2 regions of the Thalassospira sp. UBA4513 genome follow, and region 2 is predicted to be linked to the other one. Evidence: riboswitches for the same ligand, from Rfam matches in the RefSeq annotation. Region 2 holds a riboswitch; the other holds the start of a gene.
What was found. Region 2 has a riboswitch for glycine ahead of gcvT (glycine cleavage system aminomethyltransferase GcvT). Riboswitches for the same ligand answer to the same signal wherever they lie in the genome.

Region 1 (5,726 bases), on a different contig from region 2:
CAGCAAATCGTGGTCGATGGCGGTCAAATCCTGCCAGAATCGCTTGAGGCACTTGAAGAGATTTAAGCCTTCATCCTGCGCCAAAAACGGCACAGGAACACAAAGCCCGCATCCGGTTCACCAGATGCGGGCTTGTTTGTTTTCGGGCTTACGCCAAACCGTACTGGCTGCGCACGACGCCGGAATTGTACCGTTCGGACGCCAGAAGACGGGGTTTGATCCCCCCGGCGTCACGCCCGAACAATGAAATACCGGAACCCAGCACTTCCGGGATGGTAAAGATATCAAGCTGATCGGCGAAACCGCCAAACAGGAACTGTGTGACCACGCTGCCCCCGCCGACGACCCAGATGTCGCCATCCGCCGACCGCCGGTCGCGCAATTGATCGACCAGTTCGATGATACTGCCGCCATAGGCCTCTGTGTTGGCAGGCCTATCTTTGGGCAGTTCGCGTGAAGTCAGAACGATTGTGCGGCGGGCCTCATAGGGCCAGTCGCCAAATTCCATCACCTGATCAAAGGTGTTTCGCCCGATGATCAGCGTACCGACGGAGTCCAGAAAGTCATCAAAGCCGAACTCGGCCGGGTCATATTCCCCCAACCAGTCCACCGCACCATTGGCACGCGCAATGAAGCCATCCAGACTGACCGCGATGTAAATGCGGAACAGTTTTTTGCTCATATCTATGTCCAACCGATATTGGGGTCTTTGCCCCTATTTTTAGTCGGCAAATCATAGCAAAACACCAACCGCAAGTCGCAAGAAACAAAAGCAGAAAACCGTCTAATTTACATTTCAAATGCCAAAAAGCCCGGTTTTCTGCCCTATTCTTAAGAGTTGGGATCAACACTCGACCACGTTGACATTGACCGCAAGACCGCCCTGACTGGTTTCCTTGTACTTGCTTTGCATGTCGAGTCCCGTCTGGCGCATGGTCTCGATCACCTTATCCAGCGACACGGTATGCTGTCCGTCACCGCGCAGTGCCAGACGTGCCGCATTGATCGCCTTGACCGCACCCATGGTGTTACGTTCGATGCAGGGAACCTGCACCAGACCGCCAATCGGATCGCAGGTCAGGCCAAGGTTATGTTCCATCCCGATCTCGGCGGCGTTTTCAACCTGTTCGGGCGTTCCGCCCAGCACCGCACACAGCGCGCCAGCCGCCATCGAACAGGCAACCCCGACCTCGCCCTGACAGCCAACTTCGGCCGCCGAGATCGAGGCGCGCTTTTTATAGATCGATCCGATGGCCGCCGCGGTCAGAAGGAATTCACGAATTTTGTGCTGATTGGCGTTGGCACCGAACTTTTCGTAATAGCGCAGAACGGCGGGAATAACGCCGGCCGCCCCGTTGGTCGGTGCGGTCACAACTCGCCCGCCTGCGGCGTTTTCCTCGTTCACGGCAAGGGCATAAAGATTGACCCAGTCAATCACCGTTAACGGATCACGCAGGCCTGCTTCGGGCTTTTCGGTCAGCTCCTTGTAAAGGTTCGATGCCCGGCGTTTGACATTCAGGCCACCGGGCAAGATACCGTCAGTTCGGATGCCACGGTCAATGCAGTTCATCATCGCGTCATGAACGCGATCAACAAAGGCGATGGTTTCATCGGCGCTGCGCCAGCTTTGTTCGTTCTCCATCATGATTTCCGCGATAGAGCGGCCTTCGCGTTTGCAGATTTCCATCAGTTCATCGGCGGACGAGAACGGAAATGGCAAGGTGATGTTATCGCCGGAATATTCCGCACCGTGATCGTCACTGGAAACGATAAAGCCACCCCCGACCGAAAAATATTCCTGGGTATGGATTTTCACGCCATCATGGTCAAAGGCGGTAATGCGCATGCCATTGGGATGCTGCGGCAAGGTTTCGGTGAAATGAAACACCAGATTGGTATCGCGATTAAACGCAACCGGATACTGCCCGTAAAGCTGCAACTGGCTGGTTTCATCAATCGCCTTCACAGTCGGCACGATATCATCAGGATCGATATTGCGCGGGCGCTTGCCATTCAGGCCCATGATCACCGCGGTATCGGTTGCGTGCCCCTTGCCGGTCAGGGCAAGCGATCCATAAAGATCAACCACGACACTGCCGGTCTTTTGCAAAAGGTTGCGCGCCTCAAGCTCAAGGCAGAAACGATATCCCGCGCGCATCGGGCCAACCGTATGCGAACTCGAAGGACCGATGCCGATCGTGTAAAGGTCAACAACCGACAGGTTGACGTCATGTTGGGATTTCTTTTGCGATCCCGAAGATGGATCGGTCGCGGGATTTGTCATCAAGGGCCTCCTTCACGGCTCAATAACGCGCTTGTTTTCGCGCTGTTTACGAACCGGTGTTTTTGCCCCCTCTGTCCCTTGACCTGAGATTATCCGCCCTGCCCGATCAAGATCGGCTTGGGGCGTTCATCCTTCGGTGGAAACCTGACCAGCGCTTTCTCCCAGGCGCTTTTTGGTTTCTCTCTCCAGAGCCTCTTCCGTGACGGTCCATCTGCCTGAGAGTGTTTATGAGGCATTGCTCCTTCGGCGCCGCACATCATGCAAATCGCGTGATATCCGAACTCTCCCGTCACGGTGCGAGATAACATTTCTGCCACCTCAGAGGTTCACCGTCAGATTGAACACTATCTGCGTCTTTAGACACTGTCAAAAGAACTGGTTTGCATCTGCAAAATTTTCTGCGGCAGATGCTGTTAAGCAACGGTAATCGTGCTAAATTGCCAGGGTAATTGATGTACCTGTCGTGTGCGAAGACTGACCCACCCTGTCCGCATGGCGGGATTGATGGCGAAACACCCCGTAAGTCACCATATTTACGGGACATTCAGCCTTTTCCTTTATCTGTGGGGTTTATGAACGTGACTGTATCGAATTCCGTAAAGCGCCCGCGCCCTGTGGTGCTGTGCATTCTAGACGGCTGGGGTTATCGCGAAGAAAGCAAGGACAACGCTGTCGCCCTTGCCAACACGCCTGTCTGGGATGACCTTTACGCCAACAATCCGACCGGGTTCCTCAAGGCCTGCGGTCTGGATGTTGGCCTGCCCGAAGGTCAGATGGGCAACTCGGAAGTCGGTCACATGAACCTGGGTGCTGGCCGTGTGGTCATGCAGGAACTGCCCAAAATTGACGAGGCCGTCAAAACCGGCACCATCGCCGATACCGACACCGTCAAAAAGATCATCGCCAAACTTTCCGATTCCAAGGGCGTTTGCCATATCGCGGGCCTTCTGTCCGAAGGCGGGGTGCATTCCCATCAGGCCCACATGGCGGCCCTGGCCAAGATCATTGCGGGCGCCGGTGTGCAGGTGAAAATTCACGCCTATCTTGATGGCCGTGATACCGCACCGAAAAGTGCCGCCAAGTTCCTTGAGAAATTCCGCGCCCTGATCGGCGATGCCAATGTTGAAATCGCCACAGTCACCGGCCGTTATTACGCCATGGACCGCGACAATCGCTGGGAACGTGTAAGCCAGGCCTATTTCACCATGGTTCAGGGCAAAAATTACGCCGATGGTCGCAGCGCAGAAAGTGCGGAGGCCGCGATTGCCAACGCCTATGAAGCCGGCACCACCGATGAATTTGTTCTGCCGACCGTGATTGGCGATTATGACGGCATAAAGGATGGCGACGGCCTTCTGATGACCAATTTCCGGGCGGACCGCGCACGTGAAATCCTGGCAGCCCTTTGCGCACCGGAATTCGATGGCTTTGATCGCGGCACGCCGGTCAAGTTCGCCGTTCAGGCCGGGATGGTCGAATATTCGTCCGAACATGCGAAATATATGGATGCGATCTATCCGCCGCAGACCCTGCCGAATATCTTTGGCGAAGTGGTTTCCAAGGCAGGTATGAAGCAGCTTCGCATCGCCGAGACCGAAAAATACCCGCACGTTTCGTTCTTCTTTAACGGCGGCGAAGAACAGGTATTCGAGGGCGAGGACCGCATTCTGGTCGCCTCCCCCAAAGTCGCGACCTATGACCTGCAGCCAGAAATGTCGGCACCGGAAGTGACCGAAAAACTGGTCGCTGCCATCAAGTCGGAAAAATACGACACCATCATCCTGAACTTTGCCAACCCCGACATGGTCGGCCATAGCGGCATTCTTGAAGCCGCAATGAAGGCCGCCGAGGCGGTTGACACCTGCCTTGGCAAGGTAATTGACGCGATCAAGTCGGTCGGCGGCGTTGCCTTTGTGACCGCCGATCACGGCAACTGCGAAGTAATGGTCGATCCGGAAACCGGTGAACCGCACACGGCACATACACTTAATCTCGTTCCGACCATCCTTGTTAACGGTCCGGAAGGGGTAACATTGGAAGATGGTCGTTTGGCCGATGTCGCACCGACCTTGCTGCAATTGCTTGGCGTGCCGCAACCGGCCGAAATGACCGGTAAACCCTTGCTTAAGGGCCTGAAACAGAATGATGCGCTTCTTGCGAGCTAAGTTAGCTTATGAGATCGCCCTGCCTGCGCTGATCGCTTTTGCGGTTTTTGCTGCAGGCGGGGCTGCGCCTTCTTTTGCCCAATCGCTGCAAAAGGTTGATCAGCAACTTGATCAACTTGAAAACCAGCTTTCCGAACAGCAAAAACAGGAAGAGTTCCTGTCACGCAAATCACGGGAACTCTGGACCGAGGAACAAGCCCTTCAGTCCGAGGCGATATCTGTCGCCAGACGCACCCAGCGTCTTGAAACCACGCTGACCGAACTGGAAGATCAGCTCGAAACGCTTCAAGCACGTGAAAAGGTCGCGGCCACCAGCCTTGAAGACAAGGCCGGGCAATATGCCCGCATCCTGATGGCCCTGCAGCGCCTGTCGACCACCCCGCCCGAAGCGGTCATTGCCCTTCCGACATCGCCGCAGGATACGTTGCGTTCCGCGGTATTGCTTAAGGCCGCCCTGCCAGGTGTCGAACAGCACGCCCGCGATCTGCGCAAAGAACTGGGCGAGATTGCTACGCTGCGCGAAGATATTCGTAATCGTCGCAGCGAATTGGCCGCTGCCACCCAGGAATTGCAGCAAGAACGCGCATCCCTTGCCGCCCTTCTCGATGAAAAGCGCCGCCTGCGCGCCCAGACAGAGGCCGAAGCTGAAGAAGCCGCCAAGGCGGTAAGTGTGCTTGCCGATGAAGCCAAATCGCTGGGCGAGCTTTTGCGCAATCTGGAAAATCGTGCCGAAGGGCTGCCACGCCCGCGCGCGCGTCCGGAAGTTCGTGTTGCGACACGTACCGAACCGGATGCAGACACGCTTGGCGCGACAACAATTGCCAAAAACACGCCGCCACCGCCGCCCGAAAGCAAATCTGATGCGGGCAAGACCGGTGGCAACGACACCAGTGATGAAGAATTCGCTGTTGGCAGTTCGATCACACTGGCACAGGGCAACCTCCGCATGCCCGCCAGTGGTAAAGTGGTTACACTTTTTGGTGAAAAATCACGCGGTCCGGATGGTTTGACCGTAAACAGATCCAAGGGAATTGAGATCAGCACACGCGCAAATGCGCAGGTTGTCTCACCTTTTGACGGCAAAGTTGTCTTTGCTGGCCCCTTCCGCGGGTATGGCCGCCTCTTGATTATCGAACACGGCGAAGGATACCATAGCCTTATCGCCGGTTTTGATCGGCTGGACAGTGTGGTAGGACAATATCTATTGGCGGGCGAACCTGTTGGTATTATGGGTGAAACTTCGCCAAAACTATATCTGGAGATGCGCCAGAACGGGG
Region 2 (5,726 bases):
GGAACCGAAGACTTGCGCCGCGCGCCAGAATGGGCAGGGCGGCCTTTTCGACGTCCGAAAGCGGACGGACCTTGCTGTAATGCGACAGAAGGTTTTTGGCCTTGGTTACATTGAAGCTGTTGTCTGGTTCAAAGCACCAGGCATTCATGCAGATGGCAACGTCGTAGCAAAACAGGTCATTGCACGCGAAATAGAAGTCAATCAGCCCGGAAACGGCTTCCTTGTTTGGAAAGAAGAAGACGTTATCGGGGAACAGGTCCGCATGAATGACCCCTTTTGGAAGGGCGTGCGGCCAGTTTTCTTCAAGAAATGCGAGCTCTTCGCCAATCATCTTGCCAAGGCCGGGTTCGACATCGTCGGCATGTTCAGCGCAGCTGTCAAAAAGCGAACGCCATCCCTTGATGCTCAGCGCATTTGGCAGATGCATTTCGAAGTCCTGACCGGCTGAGTGCAACTCTGCCAGTGCGGCGCCAACCCCGGCACAGTGATGGGGTTGAATGCGCCTGGGCGACATGCCCTGCAGGAAAGACGTGATGGCAGCCGGGCGACCACAAAGGCGTCGCAGGGCAACACCGTCCTTGCCGTGGATCGGGGTCGGGCAATTCAGTCCCTTGGCCGACAAGTGATCCATCAGGCCAAGATAGAAGGGCAAATCATCGGGATTTACCCGCTTCTCATACAGGGTCAGGATATAAGGAGCCTTGGTCGTCTGAAGCAGGAAATTGGTGTTTTCGACGCCTTCTGCGATCCCCTTGAACGACACCACGTCACCGATATCGTATTCGGCCACAAAGCGGGAAATATCTTCGTCTGAAACGTCGGTATAGACGGCCATGAGTTCTATCGTCGTCCTGAGCTGAAAATAAGCATGTCCGCAGACCTAGCTGGCAAGCTGACGCGGCAGTTTGAAGGTGACATTCTCGTTGGTCAGCGTGATTGTTTCGACCGTCACGTCAAAGCGTTCGCGGCAGGCATCAATGACTTCCTCGACCAGGATTTCGGGCGCGGATGCGCCGGCCGTGATGCCAAGGCTTGAAATACCGTCAAGCTTGGACCAGTCGATATCCTTTGCCCGTTCGACCAGAACCGACCGTGTGCAGCCTTCGCGCTTGGCGACTTCGACCAGACGGTTGGAGTTCGAAGAGTTCGGCGCGCCAAGGACCAGAATGGCATCGGCCTTTTCCGCGATCAGTTTGACCGCATGCTGGCGGTTGGTCGTGGCGTAGCAGATGTCTTCCTTTTTCGGCACCGCGATTGACGGGAAACGCCGTTGCAGGATTTCAATGATCTTGGCGGTGTCATCAAGTGACAAGGTCGTCTGGGTTACGAAAGCCAGATTTTCCGGATCGCTGATTTCGATGGTTTCGGCGTCTTCTTCGGTCTCGACCAGGGTCATGCTGCCGGGGGGCAATTGGCCCATCGTGCCGATGACTTCGGGATGACCGGCATGACCAATCAGAAGAATATGTTTGCCATCGGCGTGATGGCGTTCGGCACCGCGATGGACCTTGGAGACCAGCGGGCAGGTCGCATCAAGATATTCAAGTTTGCGGGTTTCGGCCGCCTCGGGCACGGATTTCGGGACACCATGGGCCGAAAAGATCACCGGCACGCCATCGGGAACGGCATCAAGTTCGTCAACGAAAACCGCACCCATATCGCGCAGGCGATTGACCACGAATTTGTTATGCACGATTTCGTGGCGGACATAGACCGGTGCGCCATATTTTTCGAGTGCCTTTTCGACGATCTCGATGGCGCGATCAACCCCCGCGCAGAAACCGCGCGGATTGGCAAGAACGATCCGAAGGCTGGCTTTGTCAGACATGATACAGGTCCGGCTTTCCCAAACGCGCACGGGCTGTCCCGACGCTTTATTCACACATTGACGTTACATAACCTGCCTGATCATGCGGTGCAATGACTCTGGGGTAAATGGTCGGTGCGGGTTGGCCGAATTTTTGACGTTTTACACCGCCCAAGGCCTTTCAAGCGGGTTGTGCCGACATCCGCGAAAGAATAGACTGCGCGCGGGCCGGTCGTCGCGATGCGGCCCGAAAACATTTGGTTTGATAGAGGCTTGGATGACAATCGGTAACGGACTTCGGCGCGTTTATGCATTGGGTATGGTCTCGCTTGGTGGATTGCTAAGCGCATGCGGCGGTGGCAACCCGTTCGAAGAACAGCCGGTCCCGGTTTGTCCGGCGGCCTATCTGCCAAAGGATACGGCAAAACTTGTCCAGTTCAGTGGTGCTGGCCGTGATCTGACCGATGTGATCGTCGAAGCCGAATTTACCGGATACCTTGGTGATTGCGGCTATGACCTTGATGACAAGGAACTTGATGTCATCATCAGTCCGATCATTACCGCCGAGCTTGGGCCGGCAGCCCAGAACCGTAATGTCCAATTTAAATATTTCGTCGCCCTGCGTGACCCGAACGGCACCTTCATTCAGAAGTCGGTGTTTGACGTTAATATGGCGTTTGCAGACAATCTGAACATGGCACGCATCCGTGACGAACAGGTGACCCTGTCGGTGCCGCTGGACGATGTCTGGACCGGTCCGGATTACGAAATCTATCTTGGTTTCCAGCTGAGCGCAGACCAACTTGAGTATAATCGCCGGTTCGGAACCGATTGATTTTATTCGGGTTTGTTTGCTTGAGACGCGGCAGACCGATCGTGCCCGAAAAATAGGGGCTGGTCGGTTTGCGCGGAAACCCGTATAACAGAAACATACCCAAATGATGCACGTGGGAGAGGCCGCAGTCCTTATCGGATGAGCGGACGCCGAAGGAGCAACCACCCCGGAAACTCTCAGGCAACAGGACCGCGTGGAGATGGGACTCTGGAAAGCAGGTGACCTGAACTTCTGATCAGGAACACCTCGCCGAAGATGTAAGCAGACCGGCTTCCTACCCCGGATGTGATTCTTTCAGGCTCCAAAGACAGAGGGGGAATGTGGTTGGCCACTGGTCGGCTATATTTCGCAACGATTGTCTTGGAGAACCTGATGGCGGATCAAGAATCCGAACTTCTAAAAACTGCCCTTTATGATTTGCATGTGGAACTCGGTGCCAAAATGGTGCCGTTCGCTGGCTATGCCATGCCTGTGCAATATCCGCTTGGTGTGAAGGGCGAACATCTTCATACCCGTGCGAAGGCAGGCCTGTTTGATGTGTCCCACATGGGGCAGGTGCGTTTGACTGGCGAGAACCGCGTGGCCGAGCTTGAAAAGCTTGTGCCCGGTGACATTGCCATCCTCAAACCCGGTCGCACCCGCTATTCCGCATTTACCCAGGACGACGGCACGATCCTTGATGATCTGATGATTACCAATGCGGGTGAAAGCCTGTTTCTGGTGATCAATGCGGCCTGCAAGGACGATGATATCGTTCACATGCGTGCCAACCTTGGCGATGGTGTATCGCTTGAAGAAATCGATGACCGTGCGCTTCTCGCACTTCAGGGCCCGGACGCGGCCAAGGTTCTGGCACGCTTTGCGCCATCGGTTGCCGATCTGAAATTCATGAGCTTTGCCGAAGTCGAAATCGCTGGCAGTCCGTGCTTTGTGACCCGTTCGGGTTACACCGGCGAAGACGGTTATGAGATTTCTGTGCCCAACGCCGATGCCGAGGCACTTGCACGCAAATTGCTGGCCGAGGACGAGGTTGAGGCGATCGGCCTTGGTGCACGTGACTCACTGCGCCTCGAAGCGGGCCTTTGCCTGTATGGCAACGACATTGATACCACCACGACCCCGGTTGAAGGGGATCTGAACTGGATCATCAACAAACGTCGCCGGGCCGAGGGTGGCTTCAAGGGGGCGGATGTGATCCTTGATCAGCTTGAACACGGTGCGGATCGCAAACGTGTCGGCATCAAGCCCGAAGGCAAGGCACCGGCACGCGAACACACCCAGATTTTGAACGCGGATGGCGAAGAAATCGGCGAGATTACCTCGGGCGGGTTTGGCCCGACCGTCGATGGCCCGATTGCCATGGGGTATGTCGCAATTGAATTTGCTGAACCGGGTACCAAGGTCGATCTTATGGTGCGTGGCAAGGCGCGCCCGGCCGAGGTGGTCGAACTTCCGTTCGCGCCGCATCGTTATTTCCGCGGTTGAGAACCAGAATTTATCATAGAGAGAGCGGCGCTACGCTGCATTGGCACTGAATTGATCAACAGGGACAATGGAAGATGACTAAGAAATTTTCGCAGGAACATGAATGGATCGAGCTTGAAGACGGTGTGGCAACCGTTGGCATTACCGATTACGCGCAGCAGTCGCTGGGCGATATCGTCTATGTCGAGCTGCCGGAAGTTGGCAAGAAGCTGACCAAGGATGGCGACGCCGCGGTTGTTGAATCGGTCAAGGCCGCCAGCGACGTTTACGCCCCGCTCGATGGTGAAATTGTCGAGGTCAACGAAGAGCTCGATGACAATCCTGCACTGGTCAATGAAGCCCCGGAATCGGATGGCTGGTTCTTTAGAATGACACTGACCGATGAATCCCAGCTTGATGAGCTGATGGATGAAGCTGCCTACAAAGACTTCGTCGAAGGCCTTTAAAACATGCGTTATCTCCCACTGACACGCGCTGATCGTGCTGCGATGCTTGATACCATCGGGGCATCATCGGTTGATGAACTTTACTGTGATGTGCCGGACGGCGCGTTGCTTGATGCACCTGTTGATTTGCCATCCCACCTTGGCGAAATGCAGGTCGAACGCGATATGATGGCCTTGGCCGCCAAAAACATGGGCGCATCAAGCGTGCCCAGTTTCCTGGGTGCGGGTGCCTATCGCCACCATGTCCCGGCGACGGTTGACTACGTGATCCAGCGCGGTGAATTCCTGACCGCCTATACCCCGTATCAGCCGGAAATCGCGCAAGGGACACTTCAATACCTGTTTGAATTCCAGACCCAGGTTGCCTCGATCACCGGGATGGATGTTGCAAACGCGTCGATGTGGGATGGTGCGACATCCTGTGCCGAAGCGGTTCTGATGGCCTGCCGTGCGACCCGTCGCAAGAAGGCGGTGCTTTCGGGCGGTCTGCACCCGCATTACCGCGAAGTGACCGAAACCTATTGCCAGTATAGCGACACCGAAGTCGCCGGTCGCGATGGACATCCGGAACATCAGGCAACTGCCGAAGAACTCAACGATCTGATTGATGATCAGACCGCATGTGTTGTGGTGCAGTACCCGGACGTGTTTGGCCGCATTCAGGATCACACCCAACTGGCTGATCTTTGCCATGCCAAGGGTGCGCTTCTGGTGGTGGTCTTTACCGAGGCGGTGGCGTTTGGCGCGGTGAAATCACCGGGCAGCTTTGGCGCAGACATCGTTTGCGGCGAAGGCCAGTCGATCGGTAATGCGCTGAACTATGGTGGGCCGTATGTCGGTCTGTTTGCCACGACGCAAAAGCTCGTGCGTCAGATGCCGGGCCGTCTGTGTGGTGAAACGGTCGACCAGGACGGCAAACGTGGCTTTGTTCTGACGCTGTCGACCCGCGAACAGCATATCCGCCGCGAAAAGGCGACCTCGAACATCTGCACCAACTCGGGCCTGTGTTCGTTGGCCTTTACCGTGCATATGAGCCTGCTGGGTGAAGACGGTTATCGCCGTCTGGCGACATTGAACCATGAAAATGCCTGCAAGGCGGCGGACGCGATTGATGCCGTTGAAGGCGCATCTGTGGTCAATGACAGCTTCTTTA

Region 1: linked by a shared signal. The riboswitch ahead of B2T33_RS16875 (L-serine ammonia-lyase) and the one ahead of gcvT (glycine cleavage system aminomethyltransferase GcvT) in region 2 are both predicted to bind glycine.

The regions. Positions count from the first base shown of each region.
Region 1 covers NZ_DGMR01000038.1:271,751-277,476, forward strand. The annotation lists gene fabG (3-oxoacyl-ACP reductase FabG) at 1-66, shown strand, start outside; gene B2T33_RS16870 (dihydrofolate reductase family protein) at 149-682, opposite strand; gene B2T33_RS16875 (L-serine ammonia-lyase) at 845-2,284, opposite strand; glycine riboswitch at 2,478-2,583, opposite strand; gene gpmI (2,3-bisphosphoglycerate-independent phosphoglycerate mutase) at 2,857-4,449, shown strand; gene B2T33_RS16885 (murein hydrolase activator EnvC family protein) at 4,430-5,726, shown strand, end outside.
Region 2 covers NZ_DGMR01000039.1:444,936-450,661, forward strand. The annotation lists gene B2T33_RS18905 (homoserine kinase) at 1-835, opposite strand, end outside; gene ispH (4-hydroxy-3-methylbut-2-enyl diphosphate reductase) at 881-1,828, opposite strand; gene B2T33_RS18915 (hypothetical protein) at 2,085-2,642, shown strand; glycine riboswitch at 2,746-2,844, shown strand; glycine riboswitch at 2,848-2,955, shown strand; gene gcvT (glycine cleavage system aminomethyltransferase GcvT) at 3,015-4,127, shown strand; gene gcvH (glycine cleavage system protein GcvH) at 4,202-4,573, shown strand; gene gcvPA (aminomethyl-transferring glycine dehydrogenase subunit GcvPA) at 4,577-5,726, shown strand, end outside.